DNA from 4 places in the Solibacillus daqui genome. Region 2 is predicted to be linked to each of the others. Evidence: riboswitches for the same ligand, from Rfam matches in the RefSeq annotation. Region 2 holds a riboswitch; each other region holds the start of a gene.
The links. A riboswitch is a leader RNA that binds a small molecule or an ion and turns the genes downstream of it on or off. The one in region 2 is predicted to bind S-adenosylmethionine.

Region 1: linked by a shared signal. The riboswitch ahead of metA (homoserine O-acetyltransferase MetA) and the one ahead of O7776_RS18865 (methionine ABC transporter ATP-binding protein) in region 2 are both predicted to bind S-adenosylmethionine.
Region 3: linked by a shared signal. The riboswitch ahead of O7776_RS15460 (methionine ABC transporter ATP-binding protein) and the one ahead of O7776_RS18865 (methionine ABC transporter ATP-binding protein) in region 2 are both predicted to bind S-adenosylmethionine.
Region 4: linked by a shared signal. The riboswitch ahead of O7776_RS11855 (Na+/H+ antiporter NhaC family protein) and the one ahead of O7776_RS18865 (methionine ABC transporter ATP-binding protein) in region 2 are both predicted to bind S-adenosylmethionine.

What each region holds. Positions count from the first base shown of each region.
Region 1 is NZ_CP114887.1:2,145,086-2,151,117, forward strand. It holds gene O7776_RS10345 (HesB/YadR/YfhF family protein) at 1-89, shown strand, start outside; gene O7776_RS10350 (YczE/YyaS/YitT family protein) at 162-815, shown strand; gene O7776_RS10355 (ABC transporter ATP-binding protein) at 1,043-1,813, shown strand; gene metA (homoserine O-acetyltransferase MetA) at 2,112-3,053, opposite strand; SAM riboswitch class I at 3,142-3,251, opposite strand; partial or broken gene O7776_RS20350 (recombinase family protein) at 3,704-3,805, shown strand; gene O7776_RS10365 (copper amine oxidase N-terminal domain-containing protein) at 3,912-4,502, shown strand; gene O7776_RS10370 (hypothetical protein) at 4,895-5,329, opposite strand; gene O7776_RS10375 (DNA/RNA non-specific endonuclease) at 5,610-6,032, opposite strand, start outside.
Region 2 is NZ_CP114887.1:3,852,136-3,858,167, reverse strand. It holds gene O7776_RS18880 (M20 family metallopeptidase) at 1-913, opposite strand, end outside; gene O7776_RS18875 (MetQ/NlpA family ABC transporter substrate-binding protein) at 929-1,780, opposite strand; gene O7776_RS18870 (methionine ABC transporter permease) at 1,794-2,456, opposite strand; gene O7776_RS18865 (methionine ABC transporter ATP-binding protein) at 2,446-3,471, opposite strand; SAM riboswitch class I at 3,586-3,687, opposite strand; gene O7776_RS18860 (DUF948 domain-containing protein) at 3,895-4,296, shown strand; gene O7776_RS18855 (GNAT family N-acetyltransferase) at 4,465-4,734, opposite strand; gene O7776_RS18850 ((4Fe-4S)-binding protein) at 4,737-4,976, opposite strand; gene O7776_RS18845 (hypothetical protein) at 5,427-5,549, shown strand; gene O7776_RS18840 (hypothetical protein) at 5,683-5,805, shown strand.
Region 3 is NZ_CP114887.1:3,127,187-3,133,218, forward strand. It holds gene gltC (glutamate biosynthesis transcriptional regulator GltC) at 1-364, shown strand, start outside; gene O7776_RS15450 (MetQ/NlpA family ABC transporter substrate-binding protein) at 425-1,267, opposite strand; gene O7776_RS15455 (methionine ABC transporter permease) at 1,521-2,189, opposite strand; gene O7776_RS15460 (methionine ABC transporter ATP-binding protein) at 2,182-3,210, opposite strand; SAM riboswitch class I at 3,352-3,454, opposite strand; gene O7776_RS15465 (thioredoxin family protein) at 3,516-3,818, opposite strand; gene O7776_RS15470 (toprim domain-containing protein) at 3,832-4,152, opposite strand; gene gcvH (glycine cleavage system protein GcvH) at 4,224-4,604, opposite strand; gene O7776_RS15480 (arsenate reductase family protein) at 4,685-5,041, opposite strand; gene O7776_RS15485 (choice-of-anchor I family protein) at 5,440-6,032, shown strand, end outside.
Region 4 is NZ_CP114887.1:2,439,617-2,445,648, reverse strand. It holds gene O7776_RS11870 (MFS transporter) at 1-994, shown strand, start outside; gene O7776_RS11865 (HIT family protein) at 1,083-1,484, shown strand; gene O7776_RS11860 (2Fe-2S iron-sulfur cluster-binding protein) at 1,560-1,895, opposite strand; gene O7776_RS11855 (Na+/H+ antiporter NhaC family protein) at 2,148-3,431, opposite strand; SAM riboswitch class I at 3,521-3,620, opposite strand; gene O7776_RS11850 (hypothetical protein) at 3,758-4,633, shown strand; gene O7776_RS11845 (GNAT family N-acetyltransferase) at 4,661-5,245, shown strand; gene O7776_RS11840 (Cof-type HAD-IIB family hydrolase) at 5,406-6,032, shown strand, end outside.

The DNA of each region.
Region 1 (6,032 bases), 1.7 Mb from region 2:
AGGCAGATGAATGGTTTTTCAATGCGCATCATTTAATTGTAAATGTTGATACGAATACTGATGAACTAAGTTATACCTACGAAAAATAGTTTAAATTTTTCAAATATATTGTAATCCCTGTTTTGGCATTTTGACTCGTTATAATAAACAAGTCGAATTTTATGAACAATGAGGGATTACAATTGAATGTAAAACAGGGTTTTTATTGGCGCTGCGTATTTTTTATTACCGGCATTATTATTTTATCACTTGGCATCGCATTAACAATTAAGGGGCAAATTCTAGGCGTTGGCTCTTGGGACGTGCTTCACATTGGCTTACAGAAGAACTTAGGCTTAACCGTAGGAACATGGTCGATTATTATAGGCCTAACCATTTTAGCGATTGATGCAATTTTTACTAAACGTTTACCGAAAATCGGAACATATTTAGATATGTTTTTAGCAGGGATTTTTGTCGATATCTTTTTATACACACTACCCGATCTACATAATCTATTTGAACAAACATTAGCATTTGTCATTGGCATTGTTCTTTTAGGCTTTGGTTGTGGGATGTATATGGTTGCAAATTTAGGGATTGGCCCACGTGACACATTGATGTTATTGCTTGTCCGTCGCTTCGGTTGGACTGTTAACCGTGCGCGAACAACGATGGAAGTTACAGTTGCAGTTATTGGTTTTTTATTAGGTGGTCCTGTTGGTGTAGGTACCGTCTTTATGGCATTTGGTTTAGGGCCAGTTGTTCAATGGGCATTACGATTAAATGAAAAACTATTTTTCCGTGCTTCTGGTATGGAAAGTGCTGTTTTATAATGAGTTAAGGGATTGATTATAGTTAACTTGATGTGTAAATGATTCCTTAAAATTAGCGCTAATATATATTTAATTGGCTAGCTTGAATGCGGTGTATCACTAAATTCATGCTAGCCTTTTTCTTTTTCCTTAATGATTACCATCATCTCCATAATTAACTAGAAAATTCAAAAAATACTTTTCGTTTCAATCAAAAAGGTGCATAGTTAAATTGGAGGTGTATTCATATGATACATATCGAAAACATAGAACTTTACCGTAATGAAAAGCGTATTTTACATCAATTGAATTGGCATGTCGAAAAAAATCAGCATTGGGCAATTTTAGGCTTAAATGGCTCTGGCAAAACGACTTTATTAAAGGTCATTAATGGCTACATATGGCCAAACGAAGGAAAAGTTCAAGTGTTAGGCGAAACCTACGGGGAGACATATATCCCAAAGCTACGTCGTCGAATTGGTTGGGTCAGCAATGCAATGATTGATAATTTAAACTGGCAGGATAATGCCATTGAAATTGTTTTAAGCGGCAAATTTGGTGCATTACGCTTATTTGAGGAAGTTAGTGAAGCGGAAATTGAAGAAGCAGTGCGGATTATGAAGCATTTTAACTGTGATCACTTGGCGAATAAAACATTCGAATATTTATCACAAGGCGAACGTCAACGGGTTCAGATTTCACGCGCAATTATTTCCGATCCTGAAATCCTAATTTTAGATGAACCTTGTGGTGGCTTAGATATCATTGAACGAGAAAATCTACTACAAACTATCGAACAAATCGCACGTCGTGACAACTGCCCAACACTCATCTATGTAACACATCATGTAGAAGAAATATTGCCATGCTTTAATCATGTTTTATTGATGAAAGATGGAAAAGACGTCGCTGCTGGTATGCGTGAGCAAATTTTAATCGAACCAGTTTTAAGCGAGTTTTTCGGTCGTGAAATAAGCTTACAAATCGAACGAGACCGCGCTTGGGTTGCGGTAAAATAAGCGAATAATTAAAATCGCACTCAAACGAATTGAATGAGTATGTACCCATCTTGCGTACATTTCAATTCGTCTGAGCTGCGAATTAGATATATCACTTACGCCTCGGTGTAAGTGCGTCCAGATTTTTTTGAGCTTGCTCGAAAAATCCCTCAAAAAATCAGTGACATCTGCCAGAGGCTTTGGGCCAACACGATGTTGGCCACTTAGGCTTTGCCGCACGATGCGGCGCACTTAGCATAAGTTCATCTATTCAGCCAAAGTTTGAACCCGCTTAATAAAGGATGAATGCTGAAGCAAGTTAAATGTGAAACTCAATTTGCTCATCTACAAAATGCCAATCATACGGTGTTTCTTGGTAAACGTAGTAATTTAACCAATTGTAAAATAATAAATGCGAGTGTGCACGCCAAACATTTTTAGGTGCTTGTTGTGGGTCATTATTTGGGAAGTAATTAACCGGAACTTCCGTATTTTCTGGATCCTTTGCAATATCGCGGAAAAATTCGTCAGATAGCGTCGTTGCATCATATTCAAGATGCCCTGTAATCATAATATGTTTATTATTTTTCGATTGCGCAATAAATACCCCAGCATCATCTGAATAGCTAAGTAAGCGTAAATCAGGATGCGCTCTTACTTCATCAATAGACACAGTCGTATGTCGTGAATGCGGTGCTACATATTCATCACTAAAACCTCGCACTAAATCAACTGTTAAATCGGTTATAACATGCGAATAAACGCCCGAACATTTTTTCGGAAGTTCAAACTTACCAATGCCAAAGTGATGGTATAACGCTGCTTGTGCGCCCCAACAGATGTACATAATCGATGTTGCATTTTTCTCTGCCCAATCCATTACCTTCGTAATCTCTTGCCAATAGCCAACTTCTTCAAATTCCATCTTTTCAACCGGCGCACCTGTGATGATTAAACCATCATAGCGACGGTGCTTAATTTCATCAAATGTTTGATAAAATGTATCCAAATGCGATTTTGACACATTTTTCGATTCATAGGTAGCCGTATTTAAAAATGTAACATCCACTTGAAGTGGCGTATTCCCTAGTAAACGTAATAACTGTAGCTCCGTTTTCTCTTTTTCAGGCATTAAGTTAAACACCAAAATATTTAATGGTCGGATTTGTTGTGTTTTCGCACGGTCCTCTTCCATCACGAAAATTTTCTCTTGTCTTAAAAGCTCGCCAGCAGGCAAACTTTTCGGAATATTAATTGGCATCTCTTGTTCCCCCTAATTTTCTTCATTTTATATAAATCAAAAAGCCCCTCATTTCCAGCGTAAACAGAAATGAGAGGCTATTAAACCGAACTTATCTGCCAAGGGAAGTCCCTTGCTGGAATTAGCACCTTTCTAACGCCATGTTAGAGGTTGCTGAAGCGTCAACGGGCCAAATCCCTCAACTTCTCTTGATAAGACTATGAAATTGACATAAGTGTACCATGTTAAGATAAATTATGCAATAATTCTAATAATATTTATATTGCCTCGCTAAACATACACATTTACGAACATTTCATTAATATTTGATTGGGAGTAAATACAATTTATTAATTATTCCACTTCTTATTAAATCTATGTAAATTTCATTATAACTCATACTTCAGAAAAAAAGAAGCGCAGTGTACTCACTAATAAAATCGCTACAAAATTTCTCTCACATAGCCTTAATCTTGAATATCTTCAATGCAGTTCTTATCAATTTATCTATGCTAACTTCGTGCTTCTTTCGCCTGCCATCGGTCAATGTACCAACAAAGATCGTTTCTATATTAATCACACTAAAAACGTCCGCCAAAACGTTCAGTATTTATCTTCTTCCGATCATCCGTCTCCAACTGTAACAATGCAGTATAATCTCGAATGTTTGTAAACGCGTCAGGGGTACTAAAAAGGAACGACAAGAACTGAATAGATTGCTTGATGGTGATACTGTTATCAATACTGATTTATCACGACTATCAAGAAGTACGTGAAAGGTAACAAAATCAAATGAAACCTAATATTAACAATAAAGTTATTTAAACAAACACAGATTAATTGTATAATAATTCCATACTTTGAAAACAGGAGGTTATTATGAAGAAATTAGTTTTAATTATTACAATGTTATCTTTATTTATGGTGTCATCATTAAGTGTTGATGCACACTCAGGTCGTACCGATAGTAATGGAGGTCATAACTGCTCTGCAAAGTCACAGGCAAAAGGCCTTTGCTCAGGTTATCATTATCATAATGGAGGTAGTGAGGCATCAACTTCTACCAATACAAATTACAAAAAACCAACATATAAAAGTACACCAAAACAAGTGCTTACAACTGTAGATGTATATATCAATAATACAAAGCAATATTACAATCCAAGTGCTTATTTGAAGAACGGAACAACTTTAGTTCCTATGAAACCTATTTTTGAATCACTAGGTGCAACTCTTAATTACGACAATGTAACAAAAACTGTGACTGCACACAAAGACGGTAAAAAAATTGTCATCGGAATTGGGAATAAAAAAGCTTATGTTGAATCGAACGGCGTTACAACTACAATTAATTTAAATCAAGCAGCTGAAATTTATAAAGGGACAACTATGGTGCCTTTACGTTTTGTAAGTGAAGTACTAGGTGCAAATATTACTTTTGATGATGGTGTATATATTTCAACAAAATAATTAAGATGATTTACACGTGGCAGCATTCTTTTTTTGATGCTGCTTTTGTAATTTAATTTATTTTATTAAAGCATATCTATAACAGCCATTATGCTGTTATGTTGATGTACCTCATCTCACTTTCTTCCTAAACCACGTTCTCTTAAAACGCCCGCTAGCTACGCTATCCCTTTCTCTTACTGTAATTGTTTTACATCGTCAACTTTATTAACGCTCCTGGATCGACTTTAATCTAGTCATAACAAAAGGACATGCATATATGGAAATTTATCATAAACACAAGTCCTATTCTTATTAAACTAAAGCACCCCGTTAGTTGAAGATCATTAAGAACATAATGAAGATTAATAATCAAATCAATAAGAGAAGATGAAACTTATAATAACCAGTAATTACTCTCCTAAACCTTCTAAATGTATTAGGTCACTTTGTAAATCAGATGTTTCCCACCCTTGTTGGATAATATCACTTTTATTACGGGCGAAATATTTATATTCCACTAGTGGTTCAGTATCAAATATTACGCCTATATAATATGGATTCAGGTGTTTATAGCCGTCCACACGATGAGGCACTGTACTATATTCCCACGTTTCCCCAGGGTACTGTTCTTCCAAATGTATCTGTATATAACCTACTTTTTTTTCAATTTGCATATCAATCCAATATGGACGTACAAAATAAAAAATACCAAAAGACAACATAAGTAAAATAGCCAATCCTTGAATAATTTTTCTCCATTTTCCTTTCAAAATAAGAGAAACTAATAGAATAACAAGTAAAATCCCACCGACTATGCTCAATTCAATTAGTTCAGCTGGATGCAATGAATACCCCCCCTTTTTTTGAAACAGTTAGAGTTTGTTCTTCAACTAACCTGCTCCGATAGCTCAATAAGAAAAAAGAGCTGCCTAAGCAACTCAACGTTCTTCAAGTAAAGCTCCACGTTAGTGAAAATAATTATATTTTCACTGTACAAATTTTATAGATGATATGACCATTAACTTCAGTTATTCCTGTACAATCACCCATTTGCAAATTGCTATAAATCGGCCAACGAGGAAAATCTTCTTTCGTTCATTTATTTTGACTCAAAGCTCTAGGGGCTTATTCACCTACCATACCGTCATTATCACGATCTTGCATATATTTGTACAACCAGTGTTTATTGGTTATTGGCATATTGAAACCAGCTGCTTTTGCTTCTGCAATTGTCACGATACCATTTCCATTTGTATCAACACTAGAAAGCTCACCTTCATTTGTTGAAGATCTTGCTGATTTGGACTCGGACTCATTATTTCCGGTTAGTCCAAGAGATTCATTTACTTCATCTGGATTCACATTTTCAAAAGAATCCGTAATGACATTACCGTTTATTGTATAGGTATACTGATAACTTGAAGGAATCTGCGTTTCCGTATTAGGATATGTGATAATTGCTTCGAAATTAGTAGCTCCACCAGCTTTACGAATAGCGTCTTCCATATATGCTTGATCACCATGTCGGTTAAGCGTACTATCTTGTGG
Region 2 (6,032 bases):
GTGCTTCTAGCTTTTCGGCTAAAATACGATCAGTTACTTCGTTGACAACAAGGTCTTTTACTTCGTTTTGGAAGCGTTCGATTTTCACTGTAGCTCCAGTTGCAAGTGCCGCACCTTCAGCAATTTTTCGAATTTTATTTGAAACTTCTTCTGTTTTCGGCCAAGATGATGCACGAATGTAAAAGCGAGCTGATGCATATTCTGGTACGATATTCGGTGCGTCACCACCATGCGTAATAATACCATGAATGCGCACATCAGATGGCACATGCTGGCGTAGTGCGTTAATACCGTTAAATAATTGAATAACGGCATCTAGTGCATTAATTCCCTCTTCGGGTGAAGCTGATGCATGCGCGGCTTGTCCGTAAAAATGAAAATCAAGAGGATCAACGGCTAGCGATTCATTTGTCACACCTGTTTTTCCAGAAGGGTGTAGCATGAAGGCAAGGTCAACATCCTTTAAGTAACCGTGACTTACAAAGCTGCCTTTAGCACTCCCATTTGGACCGCCTTCTTCTGCAGGTGTACCAAGTACAATTACCTTACCACCAGTAGCAGATAATGTATCGGCTAATGCGATTGCAGCAGCAACACTTGTCACACCAATAATATTATGACCGCAAGCATGGCCTAAACCAGGTAAAGCGTCATATTCCGCTAAATAAGCAATTGTCGGACCAGGCTTGCCGCTATCTTTTTGTGCGTAAAAAGAAGTTTCATGACCAGCAACCGCGGTTGTTACATCAAAGTTTGCTTCTTCTAGAAGTGCTACAAGCTGTGCGCTTGCAAACACTTCTTCGTTTCCGATTTCCGGATTCGCGTGAATGGCCTTACTTGTAGAAATATATTTTTCGCTATTTTTTTGTACTGATTTTGCAATAATTGTTTCGTTATCAACTGTAACTGTCATGGAAATGCCCCCTTCTTATTTCGATTGCACCTTTAAGTCTTCGAAGGTTGTTTGTAGCTCTTCGTCTGTTAAGATTGTCATTAATGAACCGCCATTTGAATCCTCTTTAATAGCCTTTTCAATTTCTTCTGTATGGTATAGTTCGATAATTCTTTGGTACACTTCATTGTCTTTGTCTTCTGCACGTGCAGCGATAATGTTGACATACGGATAGATGCTTTCATCCTCAGCTAATTCGCGGTAGATAGGGTCTTCTCCAGGATTTAAGCCCGCTTGACCTGCAATGCCGTTGTTAATAATTGCGGCTACCACATCAGGTAATACTTGAGGTGTTTGCTGTGCTGTCATTGGGATAATGTCTAAATTTAATTTATTTGCTGTAATTTTAGTGGGATCACCGAATAATCCAAAGTCCTCAGCTAATTCAATGAAGCCTGCTGATTCAAGTAAGCGTAATGCACGTGCTTGGTTTGATGGATCATCTGGAATGGCAATTTTGTCGCCTTTTTTGATTTCGTTAATGTCTGTAATTTTTTCAGAATATAAACCAAGCGGCGCAAATACTGTAGAGCCAAGCGGAATTAATTCATTGCCACTTTCGTTAACATAGCTTGCAAGGAATGAAATATGTTGGAATGCATTTAAATCAACTTCACCTTGTGCTAATGCGTTGTTTGGTAATGTGTAATCAGCGAACTCTACAAGCTCGATTTCGATACCTTCTTTTTCTAATTTCTCTTCTAAAATGGGCCATTGTGCACCATCCGCACCGTTTACCCCGATTTTTACTACCTCGTTGTCGTCACCACAAGCTGCTAATGCAAAGGCTGATAAAGCTGTAACAGCTGTTAATAAGATTTTTTTCATAAGTTTTGAACTCCTATCGTCTTAAGATTTTTTTTGCTAAAGTATTGCCAAGCCATTGAGCGAGTTGAACTAAAATAATTAATATGACAACTGTGACGATCATGACGCTACCATCAAATCGTTGATAGCCATAAGTTATGGCGATATGACCTAAACCACCGCCGCCAACTGTACCTGCAATAGCTGAGAAATCGATTAAACTAATTGTGACAAATGTTAACCCTAAAATTAGAGGTCCTAAAGCTTCTGGTATTAATACCGTAAAGATAATTTGCAGCGGGCTAGCACCCATTGCTTTAGCAGCTTCAATTACGCCTGGATCAATGCTAATTAAATTTGTTTCTACAATACGGGCAATTCCAAATGCTGCTGCAATGGTCATTGGGAAAACCGCTGCGCTTGTACCAATTGTTGTGCCCATAACAATACGTGTAAGTGGGGAAATGGCTACTAAGAAAATTAAAAATGGAATTGGTCGCACAATATTAATTAATAGGTTGAGTAAGTTAAACGTTAGCTTACTTTCTAAAATATTGTTTTCTCGTGTTACGAATAGAAGTATTCCTATAGATATACCAAGAATTGAGCCGAAACCAAGCGTCAAAATTACCATATAAAGCGTTTCACCTGTTGCCTCAATAATTCTCGGCCAAAATGTACTCCAATCAACTTTCATGTAACTGTACCTCCTCTATTTCAACTTGCTGTGAAAGTTCGTCGATTACTTTCTTTACTTGAACATCATTTCCTTGGAACGAAATGAGTAGGTTACCGAATAATTTATTTTGTAACTCGCGTACCGAACCATAAATAATGTTGAATGGTACTTGATGTTTTTGCGTAATTTCGGATAGTAGAGGATTATGCGTGAGCGATCCTTTAAACAATACTCGGTATAAATGCTGTCCTCCTGATTTTTGCCACTCTTTTAAAATTTGCTCAGAAGGAATGTCCTGATGCACCGACTGAATAAAGCGCTGCGTTGTTGGATGTTGCGGTTGCGTAAAGACATCGTAAACATCGCCTTGCTCAATAACTCGTCCTTGCTCCATTACGGCTACTCGATTACAAATGGATTGAATGACATTCATTTCATGCGTAATTAATAAAACCGTAATGCCGAATTCTTCATTTACTCTTTTTAATAGCTTTAAAATATCAGCAGTTGTCTCTGGGTCAAGTGCTGAGGTTGCTTCATCACAGATTAGAATATCTGGATTTGTTGCAAGCGCACGAGCAATGCCAACACGCTGCTTTTGCCCACCGGATAGTTGTTCAGGATAGTCACGTGCTTTTTCAGATAAGCCAACAAACTTTAAAAGCTCTGCTGTGCGACGGTCGATTTCTGCTTTTTGTGTGCCCGCTAATTTCAGCGGATAGCCGATATTACCGGCAACCGTTCTTGACGTCATTAAGTTGAAATTTTGAAAGATCATCCCAATGCGACGACGTAATTGGCGTAAGTCTTTTTGAGATAGTGTTGCTAAATCGGTTCCTTGAATTTTTACGGAGCCAGTTGAAGGCGCTTCAAGTAAATTCACCAGGCGTAACAATGTACTTTTACCAGCTCCACTAAAACCGATAATCCCAAAAATATCACCTTGGTCAATGGTTAAATTGACATCGCGTACAGCATGAACTTCTCGATCTTTCGTTTTAAATACTTTTGATATATTTGAAAATTCAATCATTTCAAAACCCACCTTTACTATAAAATGCTCGATACGAAACCTTCTTGAGACAATAAAAAAACTTTCGCATCTAGAAAATAAGATACGAAAGTTGAATAGTTACCATTACTTTTGCTCTTATCTTCCAAGTGTATACTTGCAGGATTTGGCACAACGCTATGTATAGCTGCTGCCGAGACTTCAAAGGGCCTGTCCCTCCATCTCTCTTGATAAGAAAATATGTAGTTGTCATTTGCTATGAATCTTATAATAAATCCAAGTAAAACACTTGTCAATATATAAAATAAAAATTTCCGTTTTTCTGAAAAATACTAATAGCATACAACTCATGAATATGGTTAAAAATTTACTTATCGCTAGTGGGAAACTGGGTATATATAATAAAATAAATTAAAATAAAGAAAATGAGTAGGAGGCGTTAAGGTGAATAGTTGGCTATTAGCATCGGTAATCCTATTAATACTAGCTGTTGTTATTCTAATCGTGTGCATTATTGCAGTCATAATGCCAATAAAAAAAACAATGACGATTTTGCATGCACATTCGGAAGGTATTCAAAAGCAAATGAACGGCATTCAAACGCAAACAACGCTTTTGGCGACAACTGCGGAAAAAATGAAATATGATATTGAATACAAAATAGAGACTGTGCAAGGAGTTATACAATCCTTGAAAAATACAGGCGATGTGTTAAATGAAATTAGTGATTCATCACAGGCGTTAACTTCTAAAGTGATGCAAAAAGCGGCGGATGATCCAGTACGTCAAGCACAAGTTGAACAGTGGACAAATACTGCAATGGGTTATTTAAAACGTAATGGATAGGAAAAGCATACAGGATGAAGCGGTTAGTACCGAACATCCTGTATGCTGTTGTTGTTTATATGAGGCTTTCAATTGCATTTTCGATGTCTAACATGGAAGTATCCGGTTCAAAGCGATGAAAAGCCCGATGCTTAGAGTTTAGAATTCTTTCATCGGGCTTTAAATATATTATTTTAATACATCTCGATATTCTGGATTTTTATCGAATTGAGCCTTGGCAAATGGGCAGAGCGGCACAATCTTTTGATTATTGGCACGGACATGCTCGACAAAGGTTTTTACCATCTCTTGTCCAACACCGCGACCACGTGCTGCATCAGCTACAGCGGTGTGATCAATAATATAAAATTCATTATTGGATTTGACGAATGTCATTTCACCAAGCTCTTGACCATCTTCTGTTGTAACAACGCGTGCTTCTTCAATTAATGTTTGCAAAATTATTCCCCTTTTCGAATGTATTGTAAGGCACCAGATGGGCACCGGTCAATTAGAGCTGCGACTACATCTGTTGAAGCGGCATCAGCAATAATCCATGGCTTCCGTTTTGTGTCAAAAACATCATGATTGCCTTTTACGCAAATTCCTGAATGCTCACAGATGCCTGTTGAGAAAAATACGTCAATCTTTTCACCTGTGTATTTCCGATAGCCGTCATTTAGTAGTTGTTGTTCGTTCATGTTTATCATCCCCCCTATCTTTTTAGTATACACATTTTAACTTCATTAAGGGACAGTAAGACGTCCACTTCAACTGACAAGTGTCAGGATTAAGCTAAGTGTGCAATGAGAACTCCCCACCGAGCAAAGTTTCATTTTATACATACACCTAAAATATGAAGCTTTAAAAATCGTTTTGAACCGCTTTTCTTCTGTACTACAACAGTAGTTGCTCGCTTGTGGAATTTTTCTCTAATTTGCGTTTTATTCGTTGAAAATTCATGTGTCACAAAGTGTTCAAAGAAAGCGGTTTATTTTTGAACACATTGTGAAAAGCTAAATATATTACTTTCTTTTTCTAAAAATCGGAGTAGAATGAGAGTCAAGTAAGGTGTTATACAACAAGTTGCAAATGTCATTAGAGAATGAACAATTTTATTATATAGCTTTATAAAAAAGGAGAAATGAAACATGTGGGTAGTAACAGTATTTAACAATCAAAATGATATTCGTATGTTCGAATACACAACAAAAAATGAAGCAGCTTTACAATTAGCAAAATATACAAACGCCGTTTTATCATACACAAACTAATTTTTACTTGCTTTTGCGTGGGGTCAATCCCCCGGCGGCTGTCATAGGTTTTAAGCGACATTTTTTTGTAGGCTTGAAAAAAATCTCGACGTTATTACGTAAAGACGTAATTGATAAAAAGGAGCGAAAAAACATGTGGGTAGTAACAATTTTCAATAATCCAAACGATATTCGTATGTTCGAGTACACAACAAAAAATGAGGCTGCTAAAATGTTATCGAAGTACTCAAATGCTGTTTTATCATTTACAAACTAATCGGTATAAAAAAAAGCCAAAGTCGGGGAAATCGACTTTGGCTTTTTTAGGTTAGCTAGAGAAGGATAACTTTTCCGATGAACCCACATAAGAAAAATCATCATTAGTGGAGCATTTAAAAGCGGCAAATAGTGAGGAACTGTTTTCAATACATCAAGATGTTTCGGAATCCGTGCAACACCTTGATGTATTGCTCGATAAATTAGTGGATCAAACAGGTGAATTAG
Region 3 (6,032 bases), 720 kb from region 2:
CTCAATTCATTTAATTGATTTAAAAAATGACAACTTTGTATTGTTCCCAGAAGGATATATTTTACAAAAAGTTGCCGTTGACGCTTGTCGTTCAGCTGGCTTCGTTCCAAAGATTACATCTGAGGGTGAAGATATGGATGCATTGAAAGGTTTAGTTGCTGCAGGAATCGGTGTGACACTACTACCGGAAAGCTCACTTTACGATTCGACACCGCGTATGACGGTGAAGATGCCAATTGCAAGTCCTACAATCCGTAGAACGGTCGGCATCATCGCGCCAACAACACGGGACCTCGCTCCATCAGAACAAGTATTTGTGGATTTTGTATCTAAATTCTATTCACGTCTGTCGAGGTTTCAATAATGAAAAAAACCATTCTCCAGAACAAACTGGAAAATGGTTTTTTTAAATACAATTATTTTGTTACTTCCCGTCAACTGGAACTACTGAGCCGCCCCATTCTTCTACGATGAAGTCTTGAATTTCTTTAGAGTGTAATGCTTCAACTAATGCTTTAATTTCTTTTGAATCTTCGTCACCAGATTGAACAGCAATGATGTTCACGTATGGTGAATCACCAGACTCGATGGCGATTGCGTCTTCTAATGGGTTAATACCGTTGTCGATTGCGAAGTTTGAGTTAATTAATACCGCGTCACCTTCTTCGTTATCGTACATTTGGAATAACATTTCTGGAGCTGTATCATAATCAAATACTAAATTTTTTGGGTTTTCTACAACGTCTTTAAGCTCTGCTTTAGTTTTATCGATACCATCAGCTAACTTGATTAAACCTTGTGCTTCAAGTAATGAAAGCATACGGCCATGGTCAGCTACAGAGTTTGATAATAGAATTGTTGCGCCTTCAGGAAGCTCTTCTAAAGATGCATATTTTTTAGAGTAAATACCGATTGGCTCAATGTGAATACCACCAGCATTTGCGAAGTCATAGTTAAATTCTGCTTTTTGACCTTCAAAATACGGAATATGTTGGAAGTAGTTGGCATCTAAATCACCAGATTCTAAGTCTTGGTTTGGTAATACATAATCTTGATAAGGTTCGATTTGTAATTCGATACCTTGTTTTTCTAAAATTGGTTGAACTTGTTCTAAAATTGCGGCGTGAGGTGTGTTTGAAGCACCTACCACTAATGTTGTTGGCTCTGCTGTTGTATCGCTGCCTGTTGTTGATTTTTCGTCTGTCCCACATGCTGCTAGAGCAAGGATTGAAGCACCTAATGCTACTGAAGATAATAATTTTTTCATCATTTTTTCCTCTATTCTATATTTTTCTCACCTAAACTTTTCGAACATTTTTTATATTCTGGATATTCACTATACAGAGGCACCTCTTAATCATTTACGCCTCGGCGTAGATGCGTCCAGATTTTTTCGAGTTTGCTCGAAAAATTCCTCTAAAAATCTGTGACATCCGCCGGGGGCTTAACTTGAGTCATCAAGTTAAGAGATGCTTGTTCGATAAGTATTGGCTATATAATTACGGCGTAATTGCCACTAACTATCGTTTATCAATTTTTGTTGTAATGCTATCACCAATAATTTGAATAATAAATACAATGATTAAAATAATAATGGTCGCCATAAATGTAACGTCTGTACGATTACGAGAGAAACCATCAAGGAAGGCTAAGTTTCCAAGACCACCTGCACCGATAATACCAGCCATCGCTGTATACCCTACAAGTGCTACCGCTGTTACTGTAATCCCAGAAATAAGCGCCGGTAAGCTTTCTGGAATTAATACTTTCCAAATGATTGTTGACGTTTTCGCACCCATTGAACGAGCCGCTTCGATAACACCTTTATCAATTTCACGTAGCGCAATTAATACCATGCGCGCATAAAACGGTGCGGCCCCAATAATTAAAGCCGGTAATGCTGCATTAGCACCACGAATTGTTCCAAGTAAAAACTTCGTGAAAGGAATTAATAAAATGATTAGCACGATAAACGGTATCGAACGGAAAATATTAACGATAGATCCCGTTAAAAAGTGGACGATTTTATTAGCCCATAGTTGATTGTCGCTTGTTAAAAATAAAACAATCCCGATTAAAATACCCAATACGAATGTCACTGCCGTTGCGACTGTTGTCATATACAATGTTTCGTATGTGGCTTCGAGCATTTTGTCCCAATTCACATTTGGAAATAATTGATTAATCATGCTCAATCACCTCCATTTGTATTTCATGCTGTTTTAAAAATTGGAGTGCCTTTTGTATTTGCTGCTTGTCGCCATCAATGTGGACAAACAATGTACCAAGTGAACCGCCCGTTGTCGTTGAAATTTTGCCATGCACAATATTAATGACAACATCGAATTGCTTAATAATTTGGGAGATGACCGGTTGCTCTGTTGTAGCTCCAGCAAATGTCAATTTCACAATTTTTCCTGATGGATAGTTCGTTAAAATTTGCTCTAGCGATGCTTGTGTTTCTTGCGTTTCACCAGCAGCCTTCGATACGAAGTTTTTCGTAATCGGTGCTTGAGGAAGTTGGAACACTTGTAATACATCCCCTTGTTCTACAACTTTACCAGCTTCCATAACTGCGACACGGTTACAAATTTTACGGATAACGTGCATTTCGTGCGTAATCAGAACAATTGTTAGCCCGATTTGTTTGTTAATGTCTAGCAGTAATTGTAAAATCGAATCCGTTGTTTCTGGGTCTAGTGCAGAAGTTGCTTCATCACAAAGTAATACTTCTGGATTGTTTGCTAATGCGCGGGCAATGCCGACACGCTGCTTTTGACCACCCGATAATTGTGACGGATACGCTTTACCGCGCCCCTTTAAACCAACTAGTTCGATTAATTCCTCTACGCGCTGTGCACGCTTGGCATTCGGTACACCTGCAATTTCAAGTGGGAACGCAATGTTTTCCTCAACCGTACGTGACCAAAGTAAATTAAAGTGTTGGAAAATCATGCTGATCTTTTGGCGAGCTGAACGTAACTCATTACCTGACGCTTTCGCAATATCTTGTCCATTGACAATAACCGAGCCAGTTGTTGGCTTTTCTAAACCGTTTAATAAGCGAATCATCGTACTTTTACCGGCCCCACTATATCCAATAATTCCGAAAATTTCACCTTTATTAATCGACAAGTTTACATCATTGACGGCGGTTAGATCGCCGTTTTTTGTTTTATAAACTTTCGTTATGTTTTGTATATCAATCATCGCTTGAACTCCTTTAACTTGAAATAACCTGTTCGTTATGTTCAATAATCGCTTTTTTACTTATTCGCCTCTTAGAACAAACAAAAAACCTTTCTACCACGACAAGTAGAAAGGTTTCGCAAATTTATACGTTGAACCGTTCTCTCATCTTTCAAAGATAATCTTTGTGTGACTTGGCACCTTTGCAATAATTGCTGGTTGCCGGGCTTCATAGGGCACTTCCCTCCACCTCTCTTTATAAGAGTAACGCTATTAAGTTTGTTTTGTATGAATGTTACTTTATCATGCTAATAATTGTTCGTCAATTACTTTTTTAATATTTCATACAAAAATGGTACGGATTGAAAAGCATAAATTTTTTCCTGTAATTGTCCATTATTAGAAACAAGTAAGCAAGGAACACTTTCAATTTTCAGATCTTGTGCGAGGTTCTCTAAATAATTGATATTTGCCATTCCAATCGGTAAATCTGGTAGTAATTCCTCAATTACATTTAAAATTCTTTTGGCCACATCACATGTCCCACACATAGGGGTATAGATAAAAAGTGCACTTTTTTCATGTTGTTGTACACTTTGCTCCCATTGGCTTCTTGTCCATTGTTCCATCGTAATGTCATTCCTATCTTACTAAAAATTTTGCCTGTTGTAATAAATCGCGTAATATAACGGTTGGTGTTTTTTCAACTTCATTATACTGTTGCGGAATAATAAATTGTTGCGCTTCTGGATACACCCGATTCATGAGCTTTCGTAATTTTTCTCCATTTTTATCTGCGTCAAAAAATGTCACAATATCATCTTGCTCGTAAGCTTCTAATAAATCAATTAAATCGACTTCACTGATTGTGCCATTCGTACAAAGAATTGTCACATTCTCTGCTAAAATTGGCTCGATTCTCAACTTATCTGCACGTCCTTCTACTATGATACATTTTCCCATGAAAGCACCTCCCATAGTTTAATAACCAAAAAACGCCAAAACCTAAACATACTAGGTTTCGACGTTAAATATTATTGCTCGATTAATTCAGCGTATGCATCTGCATCCATTAATTCTTCAACTTCAGCTTCATTAGAAAGCTCAACTGTAATCATCCAAGCTGTACCGTATGGAGATTCGTTAACGAATTCTGGGTTATCTGATAATTCTTCATTTACTGCAACAACTGTACCTGACACTGGTGCGTAAAGTTCAGAAACTGTTTTTACTGATTCCACACTACCGAATGGTTGATCTTTAGCAATTTCGTCTCCTACTTCTGGTAGCTCAACGAATACGATGTCGCCTAATTCAGATTGTGCGAAGTCTGTAATACCGATTGTTGCTTTGTTTCCTTCAACTTTAATCCACTCGTGCTCTTTTGTATAACTTAATTCTTTTGGTGTGCTCATGAGAAAACCTCCAAGTAATATGTAGTATATTCAAGTTCATTTTGCCATATTTCGTTCGGAAATTCAATGATATTCAACGGTTATTTCCAAGTTTCCAAGAAGTCAGACTCCTTAAATCCTAATGTTAATTTTTTTCCATCTGTTACGAGTGGACGTTTAATTAACATGCCATCTGATGCTAATAGTGCTAATTGCTCGTCTTCAGACATTGTTGGTAATTTGTCTTTCAACTCTAACTCACGGTACTTCATGCCTGATGTGTTAAAAAATTTCTTTAAGGGAAGACCACTTGCTTCATAATATGCCTTTAACTGTTCTTTAGAAGGCGTTTGTTCAACGATGTGAATATTTTCATAGGCAATACCGTTTTCATCTAACCATTTTTGTGCTTTTTTACAGGTTGTACATTTTGGATAGTTAATAAATTGAATTGTCATTTTTCCGCTCCCTTAGTATAGTTCAATTTTTTCTATTGTAATCGAAATATAATAACAAATCGAGCGAAATCCGATTAATAGTAAGATTACTTTTATTCGAACTTGAAGCAAACCTACTCCTTAAAAATGGATTTTAGTCATTAAATGTGGTTGGTTTTTCTAATAAGCTTCTGTATAACTTTGGTGAGCTATCGCATGTCTGCGATAAAGCCATGTGATACGTTTAAGTGCTTAAAAGGCTATGCCAGTAAACACGAAGATAAAACAGAATTTTCTAAAAATGTAAAATGAGTCATTTTTTGAATCATACTTTAGTTTTTACAAAAATTTGAAAACAATTAACATTCTATTAACTATCCAACCTTAAACTAGACAAAACTAGAAAAGGCGGTAGGAAAATGAGTAAATACTTTACATCAAAAACAATGTTCGCTTTAGCGTTGGCTGGAACATTGATTGCGGCACCGAGCTTAACAACGGAAGCAGCTGTACAAAATTATCAATTATCAGTCGATGCTCATTATGATTCAGGCGTTCAAAATCCTGATGGTGGGACGACTGAAATTATTGCCTATAACAAACACAATCATTCGATGTATTTAATTAACGGTGATACAAAATTAGTAGAAAAAATCTCTCTGAATTATTCTTCAGCAAATGCAATGAACTTAGTACCCGATTTTTCTGTAGACATTGCTGAATTAATTAAAACTATCGATCCTGATTTCGTTTACGGGGGGCTACCGAGTATTGCCATTTCCCCTAATGAAAACGTTGTAGTTGCTGCAGTCCAATCCGATGATTATACAAAAGATGGTTATGCCGTATTTTTAACTGGTGAAGGAGAGCTATTAAGTATCGTAAAAATAGGGGTACAACCTGATAACATTACATTCTCACCAGATGGAAAAAAAGTATTAACTGCTAACGAAGGGGAACCTCGTAACGGTTATGGAAAAGGAATTGAAGACCCACAAGGTACCGTATCTGT
Region 4 (6,032 bases), 1.4 Mb from region 2:
ATTATTTACTGGGCGTGTTATACAAAAAGTAGGTTCGAAAAAAATATTAATGATTGGCTTAGCGTTATTTGTATGTACACTACTCTTATACTTAATACCTGCTGGGATTTCCGCGCTATTAGTTATTCGTTTAGTAAACGGGATTGCAGTAGGGATTGCATCAACAGCTACAGGAACAATGATTGCGCAAATTTTACCTGAGACTCGAAAAGGTGAGGGTATTGGCTACTATAGTATGAGCTCGACTCTGGCAACAGCAATTGGACCGTTCGTTGGGTTAATGTTAGCGCAACATATTTCATATTTTGTTATATTCCTAATTTGTTGTGCATTGGGTGTTATCGCATTTTTAGCTGCACTAACAACTTCTATTGCGACTGCAAGCAAAAAAACAACAGCTTCAACGACAAAAGGCTTCCATATTGGGGATTTTATTGATTTAAAGGCTCTACCAATAGGTATTTTAATTATGCTATTTGCACTTGGCTATGCAGGGATTTTATCGTTTATTAATTTCTTTGCCGAAGAACGAGATGTTGTCTCAGCTTCGAGCTTATTTTTCTTTGTATATGCTGTAGCGCTCCTATTAACACGTCCATTTACAGGGCGTTTAATGGATGCAAAAGGGGCAAACATTATTATGTATCCAGGCATTGTGTTGTTTGCTGTCGGCTTACTTCTATTAAGTACCGCGCATTCATCATTTACATTGTTACTAGCAGGTGCAATTATTGGGATAGGTTACGGGAACGTTGCCTCTACATTCCAAGCGCTTGCAATTAAAGTGACATCTCCAGAAAATATGGGGTTAGCTACGTCAACATACTTCATTGGGCTTGATGTCGGGCTAGGTTTTGGTCCGTATTTGTTAGGATATTTAGAGCCGATCATTGGCTATGGTTCAATGTATTTCGGTTTAGGAATTTTCATTTTTGCTTTTTTAATTTTGTATTATATATTGCATGGTCGAAAAGATCATTTATATGTAGGGTAAATGATTTCGGTGTATGGAAGGGGAACTTTTCATATGCCGTTTTTAGTATGTTAAAATATAGGGGATTTTACTAATTGGAGGGGATCTAATGGACTGTGTGTTTTGTGAAGGAATAGAAGATCATCACGTGATACTTGAAACAGAAAACTATAAAGTGGTTTTTGATATTGATCCGATTCAAATAGGTCATTTGCTAATTATTTCAAAAGCACATTTCGAAACGATTTTAGAATTAAGTGAGGAGCTATTAGTTGAATTACTGGTAATTCAAAAACAACTGATTGCATTACTAGAAAAAGAATTTCATGTAGATGGGGTTAGTGTCATTCAAAATAACGGTAAAATCATGGATGAGGGCACTCATTTTCATGTGCACATTGTTCCACGATATCATGACGACCACTTTTGGGCTAACCAACAAGTTGTTGAACAGCCACTTTCGATTAATGAGTTAAAAAAGCAGTTAAAGCTATTGACACAAACAATTTAAATGAAAAGATACACGTGTTGAATAACCAAAATAGATAATCAACACGTGTGTAAGTAAAATTTGAAAAAACATTAATTAGTCTGCAGGCCTTGGACCAGCATCTTTGCCAGTGTTTTCTACAGTCATTATTGGGCGAATTGTAATATCTTTACTTACTGTTATTTGACAAGACAATCGCAAACAATCATCATATAAGAACTCGTCAACGGCTTTATTCGCAAAGGCTTTCTTTTCTTTTTGGGATACATCTAAGTAATCACCCGCCAAAATTTCTACTCGGCAAGTAGTGCAACGAGCATTCCCACCACATAGGTGAAGAATATTAACACCGTTATCTTCCAGTGCTAATACTAATTTTTTCCCTATTTCCACCTCAAATGTACCCTCATTAATGACACTTACGTAAGGCATTAGATATGACACTCCTCATAAAAATAGTATATTAAAAATATGCTTCCTTTTACTTATTCTCTAATTTGCCCTACTTAACACATAAATTGAACAATTAAATTTGTAGTGGAATCGTTAAAAGAGGATATTTGCAAAATCATAAAGGCATTAAAAAAAATTGTAGATATAATGGGCAGTGGGAATTATTAAATTTTTTGGAGATTTCGAAAAAAAAATCCACAAACAAGTTTTCACTCGTTTACGGACTTTACATTAAATCTGCTTTTTTGTCTTCGGATATCCAATTAAAATCGCAATCACGCCACATACTCCAACTAAAATAGAGTAATACGAGTATTGCATAATTAAAATAGGGGAAATGCCTGCAACACTAGCGGCAACTAAAAACTGTGCGCCGTATGGGATAATGCCCTGAACGACACAAGAGAAAATATCGATAATACTTGCAGATTTGCGCGGTTCAATCTGATACTGCTCCGCAATATTTTTTGCTAATGGGCCAGCAATCATAATAGCAATCGTATTATTCGCTGTTGAAAGGTCTGTTAAACTTACAAGACCCGCTATCGCAAATTGAGCTTCTTTTTTCGATTTGATTTTTCGTGTCACAATATGGACGATAAAATCAATCCCACCGTTATGTCGAATGACTTCAACCATCCCACCAATTAATATTGCTAAAAATGCCATTTCAAACATGGCACTCATACCAGTTCCAATCGCTTGTACGAATGACATAATGGAATAGCTCCCATCGATTAGACCAATTATTCCAGCTAAAATAATTCCACTAGCTAACACTGTGAATACATTAAAACCAATTAATGCAAATAAAATGACGAAGATATATGGCACTATTTTATACAATTCAAAGGTCGTATATTCCACTTCCGCCGATGCATTTAATGTAAATATTGCTAAAATAACACATGTAATAATCGCTGCAGGTAAAACGATGAAAAAGTTCACCTTAAATTTGTCCTTCATTTCCGCACCTTGCGAACGAACTGAGGCGATCGTCGTATCGGAAATGAACGATAAGTTATCCCCAAACATTGCACCACCAATAACTGTAGCCATTAAAAGTGGTATAGAAATATCTGTCTGCTCACCAATACCTAAACCGATCGGAGCTAGAGCCACAATTGTTCCAACAGAGGTACCCATCGCAAGTGATATAAAGCACGCGATAATAAATAAGCCGACGACTAGTAAGTTTTGTGGTAAAACTGATAAAGCAAAGTTCACTGTCGCTTCAATCGCACCCATACCTTTTGCCGTTTCAGAAAACGCACCAGCTAGTAAGAAAATTAATACCATTAGCATAACGTTCGGATTACCTGCACCCTGATTAAAAACATCAATTTTTTTCGATAACGTTTCTTTTCGATTCATTAAAATTGCAACAACACTAGAAATTGTGATGGCAACAATAACGGGGAAGGCATAAAAGTCATCAAGCACAATGCCTGAACCGATAAATAAAATTAAAAACACAACAAAAGGGATTAACGCCCATGGATTTCCTTTTTGCATTGCTACCTCCAATATAGTTCAAATCATATCGAATACATATAAAAAGCCCCTTCTTAAGTAAACAAGAAGAGGTATGAAATCATATACTCATCTTATCTATCAAGAAAAAATTCTTGCAGGATTTGGCATAGAAATTATTCCGCTGCCGAGACTTCAAAGGGCCCGTCCCTCCATCTCTCATGATAAGAAACTATTCATTTTTAATAAATAAGCTTTAGAATATACGAAAAATTACTATAAGTCAATTTGTTAGTTATTTCTCAATAATTGTTTTATTCAGAAATATCGTTTATTATTTGGATTATACTTCCAAGGGGGATAGGTAAATGAAAATAATACCAAGTGCCGAAAATTTAACGGCATGGATTGAAAATTATGTACCAAGAAGAGATCTATTTTTTATTAGCGGTGAACTTTATCATAAACAAATCGATTTTTCACAAGTACTTGTTATGCCGATTGAAGAGTTTTATACACATAGCACATACAGTCAAATTGATTTTACAAATAGCTATGAATACTGGAATATCAAGTATGTAAATTATGTAATCGTAGCAAATTGTCAGTGGATTGAGCAAATCCCGACTGAACAGAAACAAATGCTTTTACAAGCACAAGTGCAATGTGAGCGCGGATTAGTGGTGCCCGTATCCTTTATAGATAATTTAGAAGAAATTCCTAAAGATTATATACATAATAATCAAGTCGTTTTTCAGCGGGCAATGTGGGACACTTTGAGTTGGAAAACGAAAGAACAAATTTTAAAAACAATGGTTTCACAGTGGTGGGATAATGGGGAATGTGAACAAGCTCCTGCATCCTTGCCACAGCATTTAAAGCCTTTTACAAATGTATTTAGTCATCAGCAAGGAGCAAATTGCTTAGCTGCCGTCTTATATGCAATTTCTAATGGCAAACAGCAATGGATAATCCATGAATGGGTACATCAAAAAACGTTTTTAGAAAAATTAGCGTTAAGTCAATATGAAATAGTGGATAGTGAGGAACTGATTACAGGTGATGTTTTGGCTTGGCTTGATGACATAGGAACGATTCAGCATGCCGCTTATTATATTGGCGATAACCTATTTTTTAACAAGCATGGACAAACCATCTTTAATCCGTGGAAGCTACTAGCAACTGATGCTTTAGAAAAAGAATGGGGCTCATTAAAAAAAGTTACTTATAGAAAAATGGTTTGAAAATACACAGAATTGAAAGGAGAACTTATGATAATTCGTAACTATACAGAAAAAGACGAACAAGGGTGGCTTCGTTGCCGTATACTATCATTCTTAAATACGGCTTATTTTGACAATGTGCTCCAACTGAAAGAAACATACAAAAATGCAGCAATTGAGCTAGTCGCCGAAATCGACGGGCAAATCGTTGGGCTAATTGATGTAGAGTATGAAGCCACGCCAAAGACAGTATGCACGCAGCAAGATTCAATTGGAGGGATGATTTGGCATATTGCGGTACACCCTGATTTTCAGCGTCAAGGGATTGGAGAAGCGCTACTACATGCAGTGCAACAACAAGCAATGAAGTTACATATAGAGTATTTCGAAGCATGGACAAGAGACGATCCATGTGTGCAAAATTGGTATGAAAAAAATGACTTTGAAAAAACATCATCCTATTATCACGTGTATTTAGAAGGAAATGAAATGAAAAATTTGATGAACGCATCCGTTGATCAATTATACCCTGTCACAGCTTTTGCGCATTACACAGGGAAGAGTCTAGAGCTGTTTCAACATGTAAAGCGCAAACATGAATGTGTTTGCTATGTGAAAGTGATTAATCAATAATTTGAGAGGAAGATAGTATAAGAATTAATCGAGCGAACTGTTAGCAGTTTTGTGAGTTCGAGTTGCGCCACAAGTTTTTTAGTGGAGAAGATAATGATATACGATGAAATATTAAATTAAAATAGAATAGTAAGTGAATTATTGCTATTGGAGGGTTAATGTGAAGTACAAGATAATATTCTTTGATGTAGATGGAACCATTACAAATTATAAAGATGGGACTATTCCAGAAAGCACAAAAATGGCGATAAGGCAGCTAACAACAAGTGGGATGAAAGTGGTAGCAGCAACAGGTAGACCATTATCAATGTGTGGTGAAATAGCTGAACTAGGAGTAGACACATTTATTACGGCTAATGGAGCTTACGTAACACATCGAGGGACATGCATTCATAAAACAGTTTTACCTAGTGAAACGGTTAATAAATTTACCAAGTTTGCATTTCAAGAACAAAATGCACTTACTTATTATTCTGAAAAATTACATATGAATGAGGTACAACATCCTAAAGTAATGAAGGCACTGTATGAAACATTGCGGTTAGAGGAATTTCCACCTATTTATAAGGCAGTAGATCTTAACGAGACATATTTGCTCTGTTTGTTTGCTGATGATACAGAAATTGAAAAGTACAAATCCCATTTTCCAAAAATCCACTATAAACGCTGGCATTCCTATATTGTAAATGTACTCGTAGACGAGGTTTCTAAGTCCGTGGCAATTAAAAAAGTGCTCAATTATTTTGGATTGACGAAGGAAGAGGCTATTGCTTTTGGGGATGGAGAA